Regions from separate parts of the Devosia sp. J2-20 genome, predicted to be linked through region 1. Evidence: predicted binding sites of a transcription regulator. Region 1 holds the regulator's gene; each other region holds the start of a gene.
What was found. The regulator PhoB, encoded in region 1, activates phosphate uptake and scavenging genes when phosphate is short. The targets are predictions, from matches to a motif close to TGTCATNNANCTGTCAT.
Positions count from the first base shown of each region.

Region 2: the regulator PhoB is predicted to act here: its motif matches at 3,261-3,277, upstream of AC0L37_RS17020 (DUF1045 domain-containing protein).
Region 3: the regulator PhoB is predicted to act here: its motif matches at 1,585-1,601, upstream of AC0L37_RS18935 (DUF2794 domain-containing protein).
Region 4: the regulator PhoB is predicted to act here: its motif matches at 2,908-2,924, upstream of phnC (phosphonate ABC transporter ATP-binding protein).

Region 1 is NZ_CM147870.1:899,142-904,442, reverse strand. Features, by position in the region: gene pstA (phosphate ABC transporter permease PstA) at 1-554, shown strand, start outside; gene pstB (phosphate ABC transporter ATP-binding protein PstB) at 629-1,411, shown strand; gene phoU (phosphate signaling complex protein PhoU) at 1,486-2,187, shown strand; gene phoB (phosphate regulon transcriptional regulator PhoB) at 2,288-2,989, shown strand; gene AC0L37_RS04400 (MFS transporter) at 3,113-4,738, opposite strand; gene AC0L37_RS04395 (LysR family transcriptional regulator) at 4,850-5,301, opposite strand, start outside.
Region 2 is NZ_CM147870.1:3,437,585-3,442,885, forward strand. Features, by position in the region: gene AC0L37_RS17000 (aldo/keto reductase) at 1-504, shown strand, start outside; gene AC0L37_RS17005 (Gfo/Idh/MocA family protein) at 553-1,491, opposite strand; gene AC0L37_RS17010 (VOC family protein) at 1,564-1,911, opposite strand; gene AC0L37_RS17015 (glycerate kinase type-2 family protein) at 1,946-3,199, opposite strand; gene AC0L37_RS17020 (DUF1045 domain-containing protein) at 3,311-4,003, shown strand; gene AC0L37_RS17025 (alpha-D-ribose 1-methylphosphonate 5-triphosphate diphosphatase) at 4,000-5,130, shown strand; gene phnN (phosphonate metabolism protein/1,5-bisphosphokinase (PRPP-forming) PhnN) at 5,134-5,301, shown strand, end outside.
Region 3 is NZ_CM147870.1:3,791,700-3,797,000, forward strand. Features, by position in the region: partial or broken gene acnA (aconitate hydratase AcnA) at 1-456, shown strand, start outside; gene AC0L37_RS18930 (DUF1223 domain-containing protein) at 591-1,325, shown strand; gene AC0L37_RS18935 (DUF2794 domain-containing protein) at 1,618-2,007, shown strand; gene AC0L37_RS18940 (GNAT family N-acetyltransferase) at 2,163-2,477, shown strand; gene AC0L37_RS18945 (GNAT family N-acetyltransferase) at 2,500-3,000, opposite strand; gene AC0L37_RS18950 (Bax inhibitor-1/YccA family protein) at 3,103-3,873, opposite strand; gene thpR (RNA 2',3'-cyclic phosphodiesterase) at 4,074-4,613, shown strand; gene AC0L37_RS18960 (invasion associated locus B family protein) at 4,886-5,301, shown strand, end outside.
Region 4 is NZ_CM147870.1:2,661,619-2,666,919, reverse strand. Features, by position in the region: gene AC0L37_RS12995 (carbon-phosphorus lyase complex subunit) at 1-229, shown strand, start outside; gene AC0L37_RS12990 (alpha-D-ribose 1-methylphosphonate 5-phosphate C-P-lyase PhnJ) at 285-1,163, shown strand; gene phnK (phosphonate C-P lyase system protein PhnK) at 1,160-1,936, shown strand; gene phnL (phosphonate C-P lyase system protein PhnL) at 2,097-2,798, shown strand; gene phnC (phosphonate ABC transporter ATP-binding protein) at 2,990-3,820, shown strand; gene phnD (phosphonate ABC transporter substrate-binding protein) at 3,900-4,811, shown strand; gene phnE (phosphonate ABC transporter, permease protein PhnE) at 4,875-5,301, shown strand, end outside.

The DNA of each region.
Region 1 (5,301 bases):
ATCTCATCGAGGTCAATATCAACAATCTGGCCGCGGTGCCTTCCATTGTCTTCGGTCTGCTCGGCGCCGCAGTGTTCATCAACTACTTCCACCTGCCCCTGTCAGCGCCGCTTGTCGGTGGCCTGGTGCTCACCCTGATGACCCTGCCCACGATCATCATTGCTACCCGCGCAGCCTTGCAGGCGGTCTCGCCAGCCCTGCGTCAGGCCGCGCTCGGTCTGGGGGCCTCCAGAACCCAGATGGTGTTCCATCACGTGCTGCCGGTCACCTTCCCCTCCATCCTGACCGCCACCATCATTGGCGTGGCGCAGGCGCTCGGCGAAACCGCGCCCCTGCTGCTGATCGGAATGAACGCCTTCGTCGCCTCTATTCCCGGCTCGCCGATGGATCAGGCCACCGCGCTGCCGGTGCAGATCTTCCTCTGGCAGGGCAATGAAAACCGGAACTTCTTTGAAGCGCGCACCTCTGCTGCCATTATGGTGCTGCTCGGCATGATGATCCTTCTCAACGCAGTCGCAATCTTCCTGCGCACGCGCCTCGAGCGTCGCGCATGACCGAACTGGAGAACGCACAAATGGATATGGTCGCCGGCAAGGTTAAGATGACTCAGCAATCAGTGAACAGCACCATGAACCCCACCGATGCCCTCGAGCGCCCCATCCGTCTCACCGCCCGCGATGTGACGGTCCACTACGGCGCCAAACAGGCCCTGCACGGTATCTCGATCGATATCCCCGATCGTGCCGTCACCTCCTTCATCGGCCCATCGGGCTGCGGCAAGTCGACCTTTCTGCGCTGCATCAACCGCATGAACGACACCATTGAGGGGGCCCGCGTCGGCGGCACCATCAAGCTTGATGGCGACGATATCTACGATCCCAATCTGGACGTCGTGGAACTGCGCGCCCGCGTCGGCATGGTTTTCCAGAAGCCCAACCCGTTCCCCAAATCGATCTATGAGAACGTCGCCTACGGTCCCAAGATCCACGGCATCGCCAAATCCAAGACCGACCTTGATGAAATCGTGGTGTCGTCCCTGCGCAAGGCGGGCCTGTTCGAAGAGGTCAAGGATCGCCTCAATGAGCCAGGCACCGGCCTGTCCGGTGGTCAGCAGCAGCGCCTGTGCATCGCCCGCGCCATTGCGGTTGGCCCGGAAGTGATCCTGATGGACGAGCCCTGCTCGGCACTTGATCCCATCGCCACCGCCATCATCGAAGAGCTGATCGATGAATTGCGTGAAAACTACACCATCGTGATCGTCACCCACTCCATGCAGCAGGCCGCCCGCGTCAGCCAGCGCACGGCATTCTTCCACCTGGGCAACCTGATTGAGGAAGGCGTCACCGAAGACATCTTCACCAACCCGGTCCACAAACAGACCCAGGACTACATCATGGGCCGCATCGGCTAGTCCGGCGCCCCACCCACTCTGGCGTCCGGTTTTTGCGGGCCGGTCGCGCCACGTCACAGGTCCAGAGGAACACCATGGCCCCCGAACATATCGTCTCTTCCTACAATGACGAACTTGTCGCCCTCGCCCAGACCATCGCCGAGATGGGTGGCCAGGTCGAAGTCGCCATTGAAAACGGCACCAAGGCCCTGCTCAAGCTCGATCGCGAACTGGCCGATCTGACCATCATCGCCGATCAGCGCATTGACGACATGCAGCGCAAGATCGACGATATGGCCGTTTCCATGATCGCCCGCCGCCAGCCCATGGCGTCCGATCTGCGCTCCATCATCACGGCCATCCACGTTGCTTCCGATCTTGAACGCGTCGGCGACATGGCCAAGCAGCTTGCCCGCCGCTCGCTCAAGATCGAAGGGCTGAACCTGCAGCCCACCTTCTACAATGGCGTGCGCAACATGACCGCACTGGTGCTGCGCCAGATCAAGGAATCGCTGGACGCCTACTCCAGCCGCGATGCCGAAGGCGCCATTCAGGTGTGCAACCGCGATGACGAGGTGGACGCCATGTACACCTCGCTGTTCCGCGAACTGCTCACCTACATGATGGAAGATCCACGCAACATCACGCCCTGCACCCATCTGCTGTTCTGCGCCAAGAGCCTGGAACGCATCGGCGACCACGCCACCAATATTGCTGAACGTGCCTATTACCTGCAGACCGGCAAGCAGCTCTCGAGCGATGTCGAAGAACTGCAGCGCACCCAGATCAAGGCCTGATCCAGATATATCCACCGCACTGCACCTCCCCTTGATGGGGAAGGCTGAAGGGTGGAGCCACTCGCACCCAGGCGTGGTGCAAGAACGACCGGAGCAAGCAATGCCCGCCACTATCCTCGTAGTCGAAGACGAAGGCGATATCGCCATCCTGCTGCGCTACAATCTTGAGGCCGAAGGCTTTCGCGTCGTCACCGCTGAAACCGGTGACGAAGCCACCCACGCCATTCAGGACAAGCTGCCCGATTTGATCCTGCTCGATTGGATGCTGCCCGAAATCTCGGGCATCGAACTGTGCCGCCGCCTGCGCGCCCGTGAGGAAACCGCCCGCGTCCCGATCATCATGCTCACCGCCCGCGGTGAGGAAGAAGAGCGCGTCCGCGGTCTGGCCACCGGCGCCGATGACTACGTGGTCAAACCCTTCTCGGTCCCCGAACTGGTCGCCCGCATCCATGCCCTGCTGCGCCGCGCCAACCCCAATCTGGTCACGGCCGCCCTCAAGGTTGGCGATCTCGAACTCGACCGCACCACCCATCGTGTCCGCCGCGCCGCGCGCGACGTGCATCTGGGGCCCACCGAATACCGCCTGCTTGAATATCTGATGCGCCATCCCGGCCGGGTCTATTCACGCGAGCAACTGCTCGACGGCGTCTGGGGCAACGACGTCTATGTCGATGAACGCACCGTGGACGTCCATATCGGCCGCCTCCGCCGCGCCATCAATCGTGGCCGCGAAACCGACCCCATCCGCACCGTGCGCGGGGCCGGCTACGCCTTCGACGAACGCTTCGCCCAGGTCGCCTGAAGCAGGCAGCCAGCCACTGCGCGTCGCCCTCGGGCCTGACCCGAGGGCCCTACCCTATCCCTTTGCCCGCAAGCACAATCCCCTCAGGTCAAACCCGAGGGGTGTCGATTTGTTGCCTAGGTCCTAGACTTCCGGCGTGCCCCGCAACGGCGTCTCGTCATCCAGTGGCACCGTCTGCCGCTCGATCATCCGGTGCACGCGCGGCGGCGCATCGCCCTGATGCAAAGTCCGCAGCGCCTGAAAGTTCTCCGCATCCGCCTTGGTACGCCGCAGATTGTGCCGCACATAATCTACCCAGGTCGGCACGTGGTAACTCTCGACCCAAAGATCGGGCAACTCGAGATCACGCAGTAGCGCCCATTGCCGCGCCCCGTCCCGCAACCGCACCTTGCGCCGCTCGGTCATCAGCGCCAGAAACTGCGGGATGTCCTCTTGGGCTATGCGATAATCCACCATCACCATGATTGGCCCGCTGCGCGGCGTCAGATCCAGCCGCAGCACCGGCTCGTTAAAGGTGTTGAGCGGATTGAGGTCGCGCGATTCAAACTGCGGCAGCGGCAGTCTGAACCCCACCAGCGCGCAGACCAGTAGCACCACCGCCGCTGTCGCCAGTGACCAGTCCAACCCCACTGCATCAGCGTTGATGCCCCACAGCCAGCTGCCCATTGCCATGCCGCCAAATGTTGCCGTCTGATACAGCGACAGGGCACGCCCAACCACCCAGCGCGGCGATGACAGCTGTATAGATACATTGAACAGGCTCATCGTAAGCACCCAGCAGGCACCCGCTGGCAGCAGCACGATATGGCTGAGAAACACATCACGGCTGAACCCCAGCCCCACGCAACTCAGCGCGAAGCCGACACAGGCAAACCGCACGATCCACTCATTGCTATAGCGCTCGCGCACCCGGCCATTGATGAACGCCCCCCCAATCGCCCCTACCCCGAAACTGCCCAGCAGCGTGCCATAGACCAGCGCACCGCCGCCGACATATTCGTCCGCCACTGATGGCAGCAGCGCCAGCACGACGATGGCAGACAGACCAAACAAAAAGCTGCGAAACAGCACTGTGGTCAAGTTGGGCGACAGCGACACGTAACGAATGCCTGCCAGAATGGCGCTACCGAAATCCTCGCGCGGCAACCGGTTCGGCGGCCGCTCCGGCTTCCAGCGCAGCAACGAGAAGATCAGCGGCACATAGGTCACGGCATTGAGTGCGAACGCCGCCGCCGCACCCGCCAGCGCCACGATCAGCCCGCCCACCGCCGGGCCGATGCTGCGCATCATATTGAAACCCATGGCATTCAGCGTTACCGCGCCCGCCAGATCGCTGCGCGGCACGATATCGCCCATCGAGGCCTGCCAGGAGGGATTGAACAACGCTGTCCCAGCCCCGATCAGAAAGGTCAGCCCCAGCAGCAGCCATGGGCTCATCAGCCCCATAAAGGCGAGAACTGCCAGCAGCAGCGAGACCACTGCCATCCCACTCTGGGCAATGATCATCACGATGCGCCGGTCAAAATTGTCCGCCAGTGCCCCCGCAGCGATCGAAAAGATCATGATCGGCAGTGTCGTTGAGGCCTGCACCAGCGCCACCATATTGTGGCTGTCCGTCAGCGTGGTCATCATCCAGCCGGCACCCACCGACTGCACCAGCCCACCCAGATTGCTCATCAGCGTGGCAATCCACAGCAGGCGGAACGTCTCATGCCGAAACGGCGCCAGCACGGACGGTCTATCGGGCATTTTGGCTCCTCAGTAGCAGAACGAAGACCCCCCTGTCTTGAGCTAGCCACGCTTGTTTGACAAGCACATCACGTCACCAGGCGTGGGTGTCTGACTCACTCCAATACAACCCTAGAGGCGCTGCCCGACGAACAGATCGGCAAGCGCTCGTGCCGCCGGTCTGGGTTGGCGCCCGGGAGGAAACACCGCATGCAGCGCGACATTGCCCACGTGCCATCCCGCCAGCACCTGCACCAGTTGTCCGCTCGCGATCTCGGCCTCAACACCCCAGATGGAGGATACGGTTATCCCCAGCCCGGCTCGTGCCGCGGCAGTCGCGCCTTCATTGGCGATGCAGGTCGTACGGCCCGAAGCACGGATGGTTATTCTCTCGCCCCCGCACTGAAAGTTCAGCTCCTGCGGCACGACGCCCGGCCCCACGATCAATTCATGCGCTGCCAGATCATGCGGCGTGACAATCGTCGGACGGGACGCAAGATAGTCCGGCGAGGCCGCCAGAATGCGCGGCGTCTCGCCCAGTTTGCGAACCAGCGTAGTGCTGTCGACCAGCGCGCCCAGGCGAA
Region 2 (5,301 bases), 1.3 Mb from region 1:
GGTCGTGTGCGGGTGCTAGGCGCCTCCAACTACACGGCTGAAATGGTGCGCGCCGCCGAAGAGACATCGGTCATCAAGACCCTGCCGCGCTACGAAGTGCTGCAGCCGCGCTATAATCTCTATGACCGTGAAGAGTTTGATGCCCTGCGCGAAGTGGTGCTCGAAGAAGAACTGGGTACCATCGTCTATTTCAGCCTCGCCTCGGGCTTCCTGACAGGAAAATATCGCAGCAAATCCGACTTCAGCAAATCGCAGCGTGGCGGCGGGATGGAGCAATATCTCGACGCCAAAGGCGAGGCCATTCTAGCGGCGCTGGACACAGTGGCAGCGGCCAATAACGCCACACCAGCCGAGGTTTCGCTGGCATGGCTGGTGGCGCAAAAGGGCGTCACAGCCCCAATTGCCTCGGCCACTTCGGTCGAGCAGGTAAAGAGCCTGGCCAAGGGCGTCCGGCTCAAACTCAGCGATGCCGACCTCAAGACCCTGACGAACGCAGGCCACTAACGCGGCCGGAACGAGACCTTCCTGTCATGGAGGGTCTCGTTGTTCGGGCTACCAATGGAAATCGGGACCGTTGACGCGCGCGCCCATCAGGAACACGTCCGACATCAGACGGAATGGCGTGGCGTCGACATCGCTGTTGTGAGCGTCGAGCAAGTCAGCGAAGCGGTCATACATGGCTGCGTATTCACCATCGCCATGTTCAAGCACGACCGTATCGTTGATCTTGAGCGTGCGTCCGCCACCCTCAAGCTTGACGATGTCGCCGGTGCCAGTTTCGAAGCGGATGGTCCAGATCTCGCCACTCTCTTCGAGCCAGTTGAAGCCAGCTGAAAGTTCTGGTTTGTGCGCCTGGCCGGATTTGAAGGTAATCTCCACATCGATAGGCGTCTGCCGATTGGCCGGAAAGGTGAGCGTGCTGGACTGCACAAAGACCGGATAGGGCATGACCTTTGTAAAAATCGAAAAGGCATTGATGCCGGGATCGCAGACACCAAAGCCACCGGGCTCCCAGACCCAATCCTGACCTGGATGCCATTTGCGCACGCTTTCGCGCCAATCGATGCGGGCGGCCGTTACACCCTGCTCGGCCAGAATCGCCTTGGCGCGATCCACTGCCGGATTATATTGGCTGTGCCAAGTCTGATACAGAACCCGGTCGAGCCGCTTGGCATGGGCGACCAGATCATCGAGTTCAGAGACTGTCGTGGTCGGCGGCTTTTCCATCATCACATCCTTGCCAGCGTCGAGCGCCTCGCGGACATATTGATGGCGAATGCCGGGCGGCGTGCAGATCGAGACGATCGCAATTTCAGGCATGGCGGCATAAAGCTCGGCAGGCGTCTTGAACACGGGCAGGCCGTTATGGGCCAGACCACGAGTCGAAACGGTCGCGGCCAGTTCAAAGTCCTCGGAATTGTCGATCACCGGCAGGTGCTGGTCCTGGGCGATCTTGCCGACACCGATAACGGCGATCTTGCGTTTGGCCATGATCTGGCTCCTCCGGAAAAGTCGCGGCTATAGAACAGAGCAGCCCCGGTTCTGCCAAGAGGAATTGTATGATTATTTTGGCGGCTGCCAGAGTTCGATGGGATTGCCTTCCGGGTCTTGAATGCGGGCAAATCGGCCCGTCTCGGGAGCATCCCATTCCTCGGGCCGGGTTTCGACCGCAATATCCGCGGCTTTCAGGCTCGCCATCAACGCGTCCAGATCATCGACACGCAGGTTGATCATCCATTGCCGGTCGGCTGGGAAATAATCGGTATCGGCTTTGAACGGCGCGAACACGGTAGGGCCCGCCGCCTGCGTCCAGAAACCAGGAATACCCAAGTGTTCCTGATACCACTGGGTTAGCGCCTCGGTGTCCTGCGCGCGAAAAAATACTCCACCTATGCCTACTGCCTTAGCCATCGCCGCCTCTCTCCGATTTAGAAATTCGGTACTGCTATCGCACCAGGATGGCGCGGAAGTCGTTGACATTTGTGCCTGTTGGCCCGGTGACCAAAAGGTCGCCTATCGCCTTGAAGGCCGAATAGGCGTCATTATTTGCCAGAGCTGCAAGAGGGTCGATACCGGCGTGACGCAATCGCGTTGCCGTGGTGCCGTCGACAAAGGCGCCGGCATTGTCCTCGGAGCCATCAATACCGTCGGTATCAGCGGCCAGCGCCGTGACCCTTTCGCTGCCATCAATGGCTATGGCAAGGGCCAGCAGAAACTCCGCATTGCGACCGCCGCGACCTTTGCCGCGCAGCGTGACGGTGGTCTCGCCGCCCGACAGCAGCACCACCGGCTTGGAAAAGGGTCGGTTGCGCGTGGCAACCTCCTTGGCAATGGCGGCATGGACCTGCGCCACGTCGCGCGCCTCGCCTTCAATTGAATCAGATAGAATGGCCGCTTCAATGCCCTGCTCACGGGCCTGGGCGGCAGCGGCTTCAAGCGAGAGGGCCGCCGAGGCAATGGTGCGCACGCTATTGCGGGCCAATGCCGGATCCGTGGCAAGCGGGGCCAGATTATCGTCACCGGCCAGCAGGGCTTGAGCGTGCGGCGGCAAATCGATGCCGTAAAGGGATACATATTTGCGTGCCAGCGAACGCGTGCCCGCCAGCGGAATGGTTGGGCCGGACGCGACCACCGCCGGATCATCTCCCGGCACGTCGGAGACCACCAGTGTTGCGACGCGTGCTGGCGCGCAGCGTGCCGCCAGGCGCCCACCCTTGATGGCCGAGAACTGGTTGCGGATCAGGTTCATCACCGAAATGGGCGCGCCGGAGGCCAGCAATGATCGATTGATCGCCTGTTCATCGTCCAGCGTCAGACCAGGAGCGGGAGCCGGCAGCAGAGATGAGCCACCGCCGGAAATCAGCGCAACAACGAGGTCATCGGGCCCTAGCCCCGAAACCGTTTCCATAATGCGCCGTGCGGCGAGGAAGCCCGCTTCGTCGGGTACCGGATGCGCCGCTTCGACAATCTCGATGCGCTCACAGGCCTGGGCATAACCATAGCGCGTCACGACCAATCCGGTGATCGGACCATCCCATGCCTGCTCGAATGCGTGCGCCATTTGGGCCGAGGCCTTGCCGGCGCCAATCACGACCGTGCGGCCCTTGGGGCGCTCGGGCAGGTTCTGGGCGACAGCCAATGCCGGCTGCGCCTGGGCAACGGCAGTGCGAAACATCTGCTCAAGCAGCATAGTGTCCATGGATTCTCTCGGCTTGCGATTCGGCGCGGGCACAGGTAGCCAGCATCAAGAACGTGGCCACTGTCAAACGACCGACACATACTATGACTAGCGGCAGGTCAAGGAGTTCCGATGACAGAACGATTCGCGATATATTACGCCCCGTCCGCCACCAGTAATCTGTGGGAGCGGGCAGCCACCTGGCTGGGCCGCGATTCCAATGATGGCGATCTGTTTGATGGGCCAGTCGCGGGTATCGATCGAGACCGCCTGCTCAACATGACCCAGTCCGCCAATCGCTATGGCTTTCACGCTACATTAAAAGCCCCAATGGCGCTGGTGGATGGTGCAAGCGAAGCCGATCTGCGCGCCGCCATCACCAGTTTTGCCAGCGAGCATCAACCTCTTGATCTCGGCAAGCCAACGCTGGCATCGCTGGACGGGTTTCTGGCGCTGATGGTTGAGCAGAACGACGCCTTGCAGGATTTTGCGGCGCATGTGGTGGAGCGCTTCGATGTGTTTCGCGCACCCATGACCAACAAGGACCGGGCGGCCCGTGCCAATCGCAATCTGAGTGAACGGCAGATCGAACTGCTGGATGCGTATGGTTATCCCTATGTGTTCGACGAGTTCCGCTTCCACATGACGCTGAGTGATCGGCTGCCCGAAGCCGATCAGGCCGAAGTCAGCAAAGCGGCCTCGACATGGTTCAATCCGGTGCTTGATGAGCCGCTGGTGCTGGACCGGCTATCGCTCTACCGCGAGCCTGATGCAGGCAAGCCGTTTGTACGTTTGGCAGATTTCAAGCTGGGCCTGACCGCATGAACCAAGGTGCCTTCCGCAATGCGCGCATTGTCCTGCCGGACAGCATCGTCGAGGGCAGTCTGAGCTTTGACGATGGCATGATTGCTGGGATCTCTGATGGCCCTGCCAACACCGGGCTGGATCTGGAAAGCGACTATCTGATTGCCGGCCTGGTCGAACTGCATACCGACCATCTGGAAAATCATTATCGCCCCCGCCCCGGCGTGTTCTGGGATCCACTGGCTTCGCTGCACGCCCATGATGTGCAGATCGCCGGCTCGGGTATCACCACGGTCTTTGATGCTGTTCGCATTGGCTCGGACGCTGACGTCAAGGATATGGCGCCCCATATCGCAGCGCTGACGGGCGCCATTGCCTCCGCTCGAAAGGATGGATGGCTGCGCGCCGAACATTTTGTGCACCTGCGTTGCGAACTCCCCAGCCATGACGTGCTGGAGCATTTTGAAGCCTATGCGACGCACCCGGAGACCCGCCTGGCCTCGATGATGGACCACACGCCGGGGCAGAGACAATTTCAGTCGCTCGATGCCTATAAGCAGTTCTACCAGGCCGGGCGAACCCCGGCCGAACTTGAGAGCTTCATAACAGACCGGCTGGACGATCACGCCCGCTACTCGGGGGCGCACCGCGCCCATATCGTGCGCCGCGCACATGAATTGGGGCTTGCGCTTGCCAGCCATGACGACGCTAGTCTGGCCCATGTCGAAGAGGGCATTGCCGATGGCGTTGCGATTGCCGAGTTCCCCACGACGCTGGAAGCAGCCGCGGCAGCCCATGATGGTGGCTTGGCGATCCTGATGGGTGCACCGAATGTGGTGCGCGGCAAATCGCATTCTGGCAATGTCTCGGCAACTGATCTGGTGCGCGCTGGCCTGTTGGATATTCTAAGTTCGGATTACGTGCCATTTGCCATGCTGCAGGCCGCCTTTGTGCTGCCACAGCGGGTGGCGGACCTGACCCTGCCCCAGGCGTTGGCCATGGTCACCAGCAACCCCGCCAAGGCTGCGGGCCTGACAGACCGCGGCGAACTTGCCGTGGGCAAGCGCGCCGATCTGGTCAGGGTCGCAATGGTCGGCGGACTGCCCGTGGTGCGCGGCGTCTGGCGTCAGGGCAGCAGGGTTAGCTAGTTCATGGCACGATCGCTTGGCTCACTGGTTCTTGTGGTTGGCCCCTCCGGGGTGGGCAAGGATACGCTGATCGGTGGGGCCAAGCAGGCGCTGGAGAATGACAAGCGCTTCACCTTTGTTCGACGCGTGGTGACACGTCCCGCCGAGTTCGAGGTGGAAGAGCACGACACC
Region 3 (5,301 bases), 920 kb from region 1:
GGCCCCGATGGCAGCCAGATGGCGATCTATGATGCGGCCATGGCCTATCAGGCTGCCGGTACGCCACTGGTGGTGTTTGCGGGCAAGGAATATGGCACGGGTTCGAGCCGTGACTGGGCCGCCAAGGGCACCAATCTACTGGGCGTTCGCGCCGTGATTGCCCAGTCGTTCGAGCGCATTCACCGCTCCAACCTGGTTGGCATGGGCGTGATCCCGCTGCAGTTCAAGGATGGCGAAAGCTGGCAGAGCCTGGGACTTGATGGCAGCGAAACGATCGATATCGAAGGCGTGACGGAAATCGCGCCACGCGCCATGGTGACCGTCAAGATCACCAGGGCCGATGGCTCGGTGACCAGCGTGGAAACACGCTGCCGCATCGATACGGCCAATGAGCTGGAATACTACAAGAACGGTGGCATTCTGCATTACGTGCTGCGCAGCCTGGTTGCCGCATAAGCGGGACCGGTTCTGGAATGGAGATGGCGGCCCCCGGTGGGCCGCCATTTTTTGTTTGGAGGCACCGGCCGATTTAACCGTCTCACCCTCTTTTGACTGGCGGGGAATGGCGCGGGCGGCCTACAAGTAACGCCATGAAATCTGTCAGTCGGCTTTCCGCCCTTCTGGGTGGCGTTATCCTGTGTGCCCTGGTCCAGCCGGCCAGTGCCGAAGTGCGTATGAACCCCAAGGCAGTGGTGGAGCTGTTCACCAGCCAGGGGTGCTCGTCATGCCCGCCTGCTGACGCCTTGCTGACGAGCCTGGCCGAGCAACCCGATGTGGTGGCGCTGGCCTACCATGTCGACTATTGGGACTATGTGGGCTGGAAGGACACCTTCGGGCAGGCCGAGTATTCTGACCGTCAGCGCGCCTATGCGGAAAGCTGGGGTTCCTCGCGCATCTACACACCGCAAATGGTGGTCAATGGCACCAAGGGTGTCGTCGGGTCGCGTCGCGGCGAAGTGCATGGGGCGATTGATCGAGCCAGCCTGCCGCTGCCCATCACTGTCACCGAGCATGGTGACATGCTCAAGATTGCCATCCCCGCCGATATGTCGCTCAAGGATGCGGTGGTGTGGCTGGTGACCTATGTCGATCGGGCCGATGTTGATATTGAGCGCGGCAACAATGCCGGCAAATCGGTGGTCTATACCCAGGTGGTGACCGGCCGGCAGGTCCTGGGGATGTGGGAATGCGCCACGGGTGCCAATCTCAAGCTGCCCATTCCCGAAGTTCTGGCCGACAGGAGCACCGGCATTGCGGTGATCGTGCAGCAGGAGAATGATGGCCTGCCCGGCCCTATTCTGGGTGCGGCGGCCTTCGAGCGCTAGGCCAGCCACCTACTTCAAACAGAAAACCCCGCCCTTGGGGGAAAGGGCGGGGTGAGTATTGGCAGGTCAAATCTATTTGGGGTGGGCTGGCGCTCAAGCTTCAAGGTTTGGGGGCTCAGTCGGCCCGGGCGCCAGCCCCTGGAGGCAATGGTTGAATGCTGATCCTTCAATCGGGCGGGTTCAGGGACAAATTGTGACCGGATTGGGGTTTTCTGCCGAACCTTGCGGGGTCTTGCATCGCGGTGCAAATGCCGCGATCATGACAATTGGTTGACAGGGAGAATTCGGACCGGTGCAGAGCCGCAGACCGAACGACAAAACTGCATCGCTCTCGCTGGTCCATTCCAGCGAGCCTGCTGCAACTGCCAATAACGGCAAGATCCCTGCCATCGTCGCGTTCGACCGCAAGGAACTGGCGTTGATCCTGTCGGTCTATGGCCGCAAGGTCGGGCAAGGTGAGTGGCGCGACTATGCCATGGACTTTCTGCGCGAACGTGCCGTGTTCTCGATCTATGCGCGCGTGTCCGAGCGCCCTCTGTTTATCGTCGAAAAAACCCCGCGCATGCGCAACAAGCAGGGCCAGTACACCGTGACCAACCAGCAAGGCCGCATTCTCAAGCGCGGGCACGATCTGGCGCTGGTGCTGCGGGTGCTGGATCCCGATCTTGTGGTCGTGGGTTGAGCATCCGGATCTGACCGGCCGAGATTAAGGACATCCCCCAAATCAGTCGCGTTCTGATTGCGTCGATCAGCCAGCTATGAGCCGCAGACCACAACACTGATGCTGCCAGTCTGGCAGCGTGGACGCGCAATAAGAGTGTGCCGGGGGTCGCTGCCATGTTGAGCAATACAGAAGTCTTGCTGCGCGTCGCCGAACGGGATGGCACAGTGGTTGCTGTGGGTGCTGTCAATCGAAGTGGCGAAATCACGCTGAACTATGTTGCGCCCGAGGCGCGCTTTGCGGGGATCAGCAAGGCCCTGCTTGCGCAGCTGGAAACCGAGCTGGTGACTTTGGGTTTTCACGAAGGTCGCCTGGAAGCCACGCAAACGGCACGGCGCTTCTACGAGAAAGCGGGTTGGCTCGCTGAGGGCCCACAGGCCACGGGCCGGGTGGTCAACGGTTTTCCGATGCGCAAACGGCTCGTGCGCTGAACCTTGCGGACAGGCTCATCCGCTAAAGCGTGAGCTGCATGTGGACGATATCGAGCCAGCGGTCGAACTTGTAGCCGAGCGCTTGGTGGCGACCGATATGGCGGAAACCGAGTTTGTCATGCAGCTTGATAGAGCCGGTGCCTTCGGCTGTGATCACGGCAATCATCTGCTTGAAGCCAAAGCTGCGCGACTGCGTGATGATTTCGTTCATTAGCAAGGTGCCCAATCCCTTGCCGGTGGCATCGGGGGCGCAATAGACCGAGTTCTCGCAGGTGAAGCGATAGGCCGGGCGCGGGCGATAGACCGATGCATAGGCGTAGCCCAGCAGCTTGCCGCTGGCGTCCTGAGCCATGACCACCGGGTGCCCTGCGGCCAGCATGTGGCCGAATTTTTCACCCAGCACGTCCTCGCCCGGAGCTTCGAGGTCAAAGGTGGCCACCGAATGCTCGACATAGTGCCTGTAGATGGCGGTGATGGCGGGAACGTCGGCCCACTGAAAGGGGCGCAGGATAATCTCGGACACGGGGCGCACTCAGGCAAAAGAAAAGACCGCAGCCCTTGTAGGCTGCGGTCCGAAGTCTCGTCCAACCAAATTCCTTGATTGATCAATCAAGGATGCTGTTGGCTATTCGCGATTGCCGAACAGGCGCAGCATCATCAGGAACAGGTTGATGAAGTCGAGGTAGAGGCGCAGCGCGCCCATGATGGCACCCTTGGCCAGCACTTCCGTGCTGTGGCTTTCGGAGTACTCTTCCTTGATCTTCTGGGTGTCATAGGCGGTCAGACCGACAAAGATCAGCACGCCAACAGCCGAGATCGCAAACTCGAGCATGGTGGACTGCATGAAGATGTTGACCACCGAGGCGATGATCAGGCCGATTAGGCCCATCATCAGGAAGCTGCCCATCTGGGTCAGGTCACGCTTGGTGGTGTAGCCATACAGGCTCATCGTGCCGAAGGTCGCGGCGGTGATGAAGAACACCTTGGCGATCGAGGCGTCGGTATAAACCAGGAAGATCGAGGACAGCGACAGGCCCATGATCGCGGCAAAGCCCCAGAAGGTGCCTTGTGCGGCAGGGACCGAAAGCTTGTTGATGCCAAAGCTGAGCACCAGCACGAATGCTAGTGGCGCGAGCATGACAACCCACTGCAGCGGGCTGGCAAACAGCAGGTAACCCCACTGGGTAACCATGGTGCCATTGGCCAACTGGCCCACGGCAGCGTCCGGATTGTTGGTGACGGCAGCGGTAGCGGCAAACCAGGCCGCCAGGCCGGTTACCACCAGGCCAATGCCCATGTAATTGTAAACACGCAGCATATAGCTGCGAAGGCCCTCGTCGATGGCCGCGGCCGAGCCGGCCCGCGCACCGAGGGTCTGACGGTCATATTCAGCCATTTATTCGGTTCCTTTCCCAGATGAAGCGGTTTCTTTCACCGCCGGTGGGCGTTTTTTGCCACTTGGTGATCAATATGGATGGGGGTTCAGAGGTTTACAAGGGTTCTGGCATGGTTGCGACGATTCGACTGGCTGGTCACACGGGCTATGCTACGGTCATGATACGAATCGTGCTGACCTGAGTATAAGAGGAGGGCCTCATGCCCCGGCTCTTCACCGGCCTTGAAATCCCGGCAGATGTGGGATTTGCGCTCTCGATGAAACGGGGCGGCCTGTCCGGCGCGCGCTGGATCGATACGGACAATTATCACATTACGTTGAGGTTCATCGGCGACGTCGACCATCAGACGGCCGATGAGGTTGCCGACAGCCTGGACCGGCTGGCCAACTCGATGCGATTTGATGTCCGGCTGACGCATCTGGGCATTTTTGGCGGCGACAAGCCCCGCGCACTTTATGCCGGTATCGAGCCCAGCGAGGCGCTAAACCGGCTGCAGGCAGCGCAGGAGCGCGTGGTGCAGAAGGCCGGGCTGGCGCCCGAGGGCCGCAAGTTCGTGCCGCATGTGTCGCTGGCCCGCTTGCGCGGCTCCAGCGCCATGGATGTGGCCCGCTTCATGGCCGAGGCGGGTCGGTTCGAGCCATTGGTGTTCCCGGTCGGGCGGTTCGTGTTGTTCTCGAGCAAGGACTCGGTGGGGGGCGGCCCCTATGTGATCGAGCAGAGCTATCCACTGGCGGCCTGAGCGATCACGCTCACGACACTGTTAGCGAGATGTTAACCCTGACGGCGCAAACCGGGACTGAAGTCGTGCCCGCTGCCAAACTACTGCCGCGTTTGGCAGGCAATTGAAGCAAATTCGTGCAAATGTGGCGGCATTTGACACCTTGGTAACCATGACGGGGGCAGACTTTGCGGGCAGCTCCACCCCCATAGCGGACCTTCAAGATGAGGAATAAATTGGCGATGACGAGGAAAACCGGAAGCCTAGTACTCGGGCTCGCGGTCGGCGCGATCATGGCTCTGGCCCCTGCCGCACAGGCGCAGCAGGCGACCGAGCTGGGGACGTTCAATGCCTGGACCGCCTGGCAGGCCACGGATGCCAGTGGCGTGATCTGTTATGTGTCGGCAACGCCGCAGGCCAGTGAGCCTGCCGGTGCCAATCGTGACCCGATCCACTTCATGATCATCCACCGCAAGGGCATGGGGACCAAGAACGAGGTTCAGACCATTATCGGCTACCCGTTCAACACCACCAATGCCAAGGCAAGTGCGACCGTGGATGGCAAGGCCTATCCCATGGTCACCGAGGGTTCTGCGGCCTGGCTGGCCTCGACCGGCGATGAGGGTGGTTTTGTGCAGGCGTTCAAGGCCGGCTCCAAGCTGACCGTCAAGGGCACCAGCCAGCGCGGTACTGATACCACCGATACCTA
Region 4 (5,301 bases), 1.8 Mb from region 1:
CATGTCGCTGGTGGATCGCGCGCTGCGGGCGCGTGAATTTGGCGAGGACATTGTCGCCCCTGCCCAGGACGAGGAATTCGTCATTGCCCATTCCGACAATGTGCAGGCCACCGGCTTCGTGGAACACCTCAAACTGCCGCACTACGTCGATTTCCAGGCCGAGCTCGACCTGATCCGCCGCATGCGGGCAGAACATGAAACGGCAGGGATCAGGGAGGCGGCAGAATGATGCCCGGTTTTCTGTGCCTGTGGCCCCACCCCCTCCCAACCTGGCAGGCTCACTCATGAACGCCGTCACGCGTTACAATTTCGCCTATCTCGATGAGCAGACCAAACGGATGATCCGTCGGGCCATCCTCAAGGCCATCGCCATTCCCGGTTATCAGGTGCCGTTTTCCAGCCGCGAAATGCCCATGCCGTATGGCTGGGGCACGGGCGGGGTGCAGGTGACCGCCTCAATCATCGGACCCGATGATGTGCTCAAGGTCATCGATCAGGGCGCCGACGACACCACCAATGCGGTCTCGATCCGGGCTTTCTTTGCCAAGGTGGCGCAGGTGGAAACGACCACGCACACCGCCAAGGCCTCCATCATCCAGACCCGCCACCGCATTCCCGAACGGGCACTGGGGCAGGGGCAGATCCTGGTCTATCAGGTGCCGATCCCCGAGCCGCTGCGCTTCCTTGAACCGCGCGAAACCGAGACGCGCAAGATGCACGCGCTGGAGGAATACGGGCTGATGCACGTCAAACTCTATGAGGACATTGCCCGGCACGGCCATATCGCCACCACCTATGCCTATCCGGTCAAAGTCGAGGGACGCTATGTGATGGACCCCTCGCCAACCCCCAAATTCGACAACCCCAAAATGCACATGAGTGCGGCCCTGCAACTTTTCGGGGCAGGGCGTGAACACCGCATCTACGCCATTCCGCCTTTTACCGAAGTGGTCAGCCTGGACTTTGAAGACCATCCCTTCGAGGTGCAGCATTTCGAACAGCCCTGCGCGCTGTGTGGTGCCGAACAGGTCTATCTCGACGAGGTCATTCTCGATGACCATGGCGGGCACATGTATGTGTGCTCGGACACCGATAATTGCGAGGAACGCCGCGAAGCCGGGCATGTCGGCGCCCTGGGCGTGCAACAGGAGGCAGCCCAATGAGCGCCGAACCGCTTCTCAAGGTTGAGGGTCTGACCAAATATTACGGCAGCCGTCTGGGCTGTGCCGATGTCAGCTTCGCGCTCTGGCCCGGCGAAGTGCTGGCCATTGTCGGGGAATCCGGCTCGGGCAAGACCACACTGCTCAATTCGCTCTCGGCGACGCTCGAGCCCAGCGCGGGCCGGACGCTTTACCGCATGCGCGATGAGCAATGGCGCAATATCTATGATCTGAGCGAAGCCGAGCGCCGCTTTCTAGTGCGCACCGATTGGGGGTTTGTGCATCAGAACCCCGCCGATGGTCTGCGCATGACGGTGTCGGCTGGTGCCAATGTCGGCGAACGGCTGATGGCAGTGGGAGACCGGAACTACGGCCATATCCGCGAAACCGCGCTCGATTGGCTCGGCCGGGTGGAGATTGCCGCCGACCGTGTTGACGATCAGCCGCGATCCTTTTCTGGCGGCATGCGCCAGCGCCTGCAGATTGCCCGTAATCTGGTGACCGGGCCGCGCCTGGTGTTCATGGACGAGCCCACTGGCGGCCTTGATGTGTCGGTGCAGGCCCGCCTGCTCGATCTGCTGCGCGGACTGGTTGGGGAGTTGGGACTGGCGGCCATAGTGGTGACCCATGATCTGGCCGTCGCGCGTCTGCTCAGCCACCGCATGATGGTGATGAAGGACGGCCACGTCATTGAATCCGGTCTGACCGACCGGGTGCTGGATGATCCGCGTGAGCCCTATACTCAATTGCTCGTCTCCTCGATCTTGCAGGTGTGAGGGTGAGATCCTCCACCCTCATTGCCTTCCCACAAGGGGGAGGGAAGCCTGTCCAGTGCGCGGACGACACTGTGCCAGCGATCGTTGCCCCGTCTTCTCCCTCTCCCTTGTGGGGAGGGACCAAGGGTGGGGGTTTCTTACACATCTGCGGAGCTATCCGATGACCGCCCTATCCGTGAAAAATCTGGCCAAGACCTTCACCATGCACCTGCGCGATGGCGTGGTGCTGCCGGTGGTCGACAATGTGACCTTCGACGTCCAGCCCGGCGAATGCGTCGTGCTGGGCGGACCATCGGGGGCGGGCAAGAGTTCGATCCTCAAAATGGTCTATGGCAATTATGGTGTTGATGCTGGCACCATCGTGTTGCGCCACCATGGTGAGCGGGTGGATCTGGCCAGTGCCGACCCGCGCACCGTGCTGACGCTCAGGCGCGATAGCATCGGCTACGTCAGCCAGTTCCTGCGCACCGTACCCCGCGTTTCTGCGCTCGACGTAGTGGCCGAACCGCTGGTTATCCGCGGCGTTGAACGGGAATTGGCGCAGGGGCGGGCGCGCGACCTGCTGGCCCGGCTCAACCTGCCTGAACGGCTGTGGAGCCTGCCGCCAGCGACTTTTTCTGGCGGCGAGCAGCAACGCGTCAATATTGCGCGCGGCTTCATCACCGCCCATCCGGTGCTGCTGCTCGATGAACCGACGGCCTCGCTCGACGCCACCAACAGGGCCGTTGTGGTGGCCATGATTGCCGAGAAAAAGGCGGCAGGTGTCGCCCAATTGGGCATCTTCCACGATGAGGAAGTGCGCGAGCAGGTCGCCGACCGCATTCTCGATGTGACTGCCTTTGCGCCCAGGATCGCTGCGTAGGCCCCTGTTGCACACGATCAAGTAGAGCGGGCACTCAAAAGCGCTCCCTGGCATCGATCCCAGGGGGCGTTTTGCCCGTTCAGGGCTCCCAAATTGCGCTCTTGTGCATCGTCACGCAACCGTCACCCCAGTGTAATCCCAGCTTCACGTCGCCGCCCTAGGTCTGCCGCAGTTCAACAGCGAGGGCGCTGATGCTTACGATTTCAAATGTCTCGCGGCGCTTCGGCGACAAGCTTGCCGTCAGCGACGTGAATCTGGAAATCCCGCAGGGGCAGATGGTCGGCATTATCGGCCGTTCAGGCGCCGGCAAGTCGACCCTGCTGCGCATGATCAACCGGCTGACCAATGTGTCCGAGGGCGCCATCCGCTTTGATGGCGTCGAGGTCTCGGCGCTGCGCGGCAAGGCGCTGCGCAACTGGCAACGTGATTGCGCCATGATCTTTCAGCAGTTCAATCTGGTGCCACGTCTGGATGTAATCACCAATGTGATGCTGGGCCGGCTCAACCATCGCTCGACGCTGCTGTCGCTGTTGCAGATTTTTACCGAAGCTGAGCAGTTGCGGGCACTCCAGGCGCTCGAACGGCTCGACATCGCCCAGACTGCCACCCAGTGGGCCCAGACCCTGTCCGGTGGCCAGCAGCAGCGTGTGGCCATTGCCCGGGCGCTGATGCAGGCCCCGCGCATGATCCTGGCCGATGAGCCGATCGCGAGCCTGGACCCGCGCAATGCCAAGATCGTCATGGACAGCCTGCACGCCATCAACCGCGAGCAGGGCCTGACCGTGATTACCAATCTGCATACCCTGGATACTGCGCGCGCCTATTGCGGTCGCATCATCGGCATGGCGGCAGGCCGGGTGGTGTTTGACGGCACACCCGAGCAACTGACCACCGATGTGGCGCGCCAGCTCTACGGTGCCGATGGGCTCGAAGAGGCCTTCTCCGAAGCCATGACTTCCACCAGCATCGAGCCCGCCCGGCGGCCCACGGCCAAGCCCCGCGAACTGGCCGACGCCCTCTGAAATTCAAGCGTTCCGCGGCTGCACAACGGGCCCAGCCCGGCAGTCCGTCGACATCTTTGCGTCACCAAAGGAGACTTCCATGACCGCAATTCGTACCGTCCTGCTCGCCGGCATCGCGCTCGCTGGCGTCACTGCACCGACCTTCGCCCAGGAAATGGATGTAATCCGCATCGGCATCCTTGGCGGCGAAAACGAGACCGACCGTCTCGCCAACAACCAGTGCCTGATCGACCTGCTGCCAGAAGCGCTGGGCGTCAAGGAAGTCAAACTGTTCCCCGCAGCTGACTATGACGGTGTAATCCAGGGCCTGCTCGGCGGCACGCTCGATATCGCCGGTCTGGGTGCTTCAGGTTTTGCCAAGGTCTATCTGGCCGACCCCGAAGCCGTTGAGCCCTTCAACACCACCGTCCAGCTCGACGGCGCCATGGGCTATCACTCGATCCTGCTGGCCCGCAAGGATTCGGGCATCGACACCCTCGAAGCGGCCAAGGGCAAGACCCTGGGCTATGCCGATCCGGACTCCACCTCGGGCTATCTCATCCCGCTGGTGACCTTGCCGGAACAGACCGGCATGGCCAATGACGAGTATTTCTCGGCAACCTCGTTCAATGGTGGCCACGAGAACAACGTTCTCGCCCTGCTCGACCACAAGGTCGATGTGGCTGTGACCTGGACCTCGGGCGTTGGCGAATTCTCCGAAGGCTATAGCTCGGGCAATACCCGCTCGATGGCCGACAAGGGCATGCTGGACATGGAAGACGTGACCCAGCTCTGGCTGTCGCCGCTGATCCCCAATGGTCCCAATGTGATGCGCTCGGACCTGCCACAGGCCATGAAGGACAAGATCGTCGCCTTCTACACCAATCTGCCCGAGACAAATTACGAGTGCTTCAGCGGCATCGAACGCGGCGACTACAAGGGCTATGCCCCCGTCGACGCCGATTTCTACAAGCCCATCATCGACGCCCGCAAGGCAACCATCGGCGGCTGATCGCCAATCCGATACCGGCAGGCGGCGTGATCACACGCCGCCGCCATTCTTTGAGGGCGATCCATGAGCGAGACCATCCTTCCCGGCAATCCGGCCCCGCTTTCCAGGGAACTGGGCGTGGTGCATGCGCACTACCGGTCCCTGCTGCGCACCAGACGGCTCTATACGCTGCTGGTCGGGGGCGCCTTGCTGGTGGTGCTGTCCGCTTCGCTCTGGTTTGCCAATGCGTCAAACGCTGGCGCCTTCTTCGACCGGCTGCCCTATTTCTTCGACTTCTTCATTCACTTTCAGCCCGATGAGCCGATGGAAATCGTGCGCGCGCTGTTCGACCTGCCTTCGCCGCTGGCCGATGGCTCGTTCAAGTACAATTACGAGGAAGGCCGGGTCTATCTGCTCGGCGATTTCTATCTGCCCGAATATTTCTACCAGATGCTGGTGACGATCAATATCGCGCTGGTCTCGACCATTTTCGGCGTCACTTTTGCCTTTG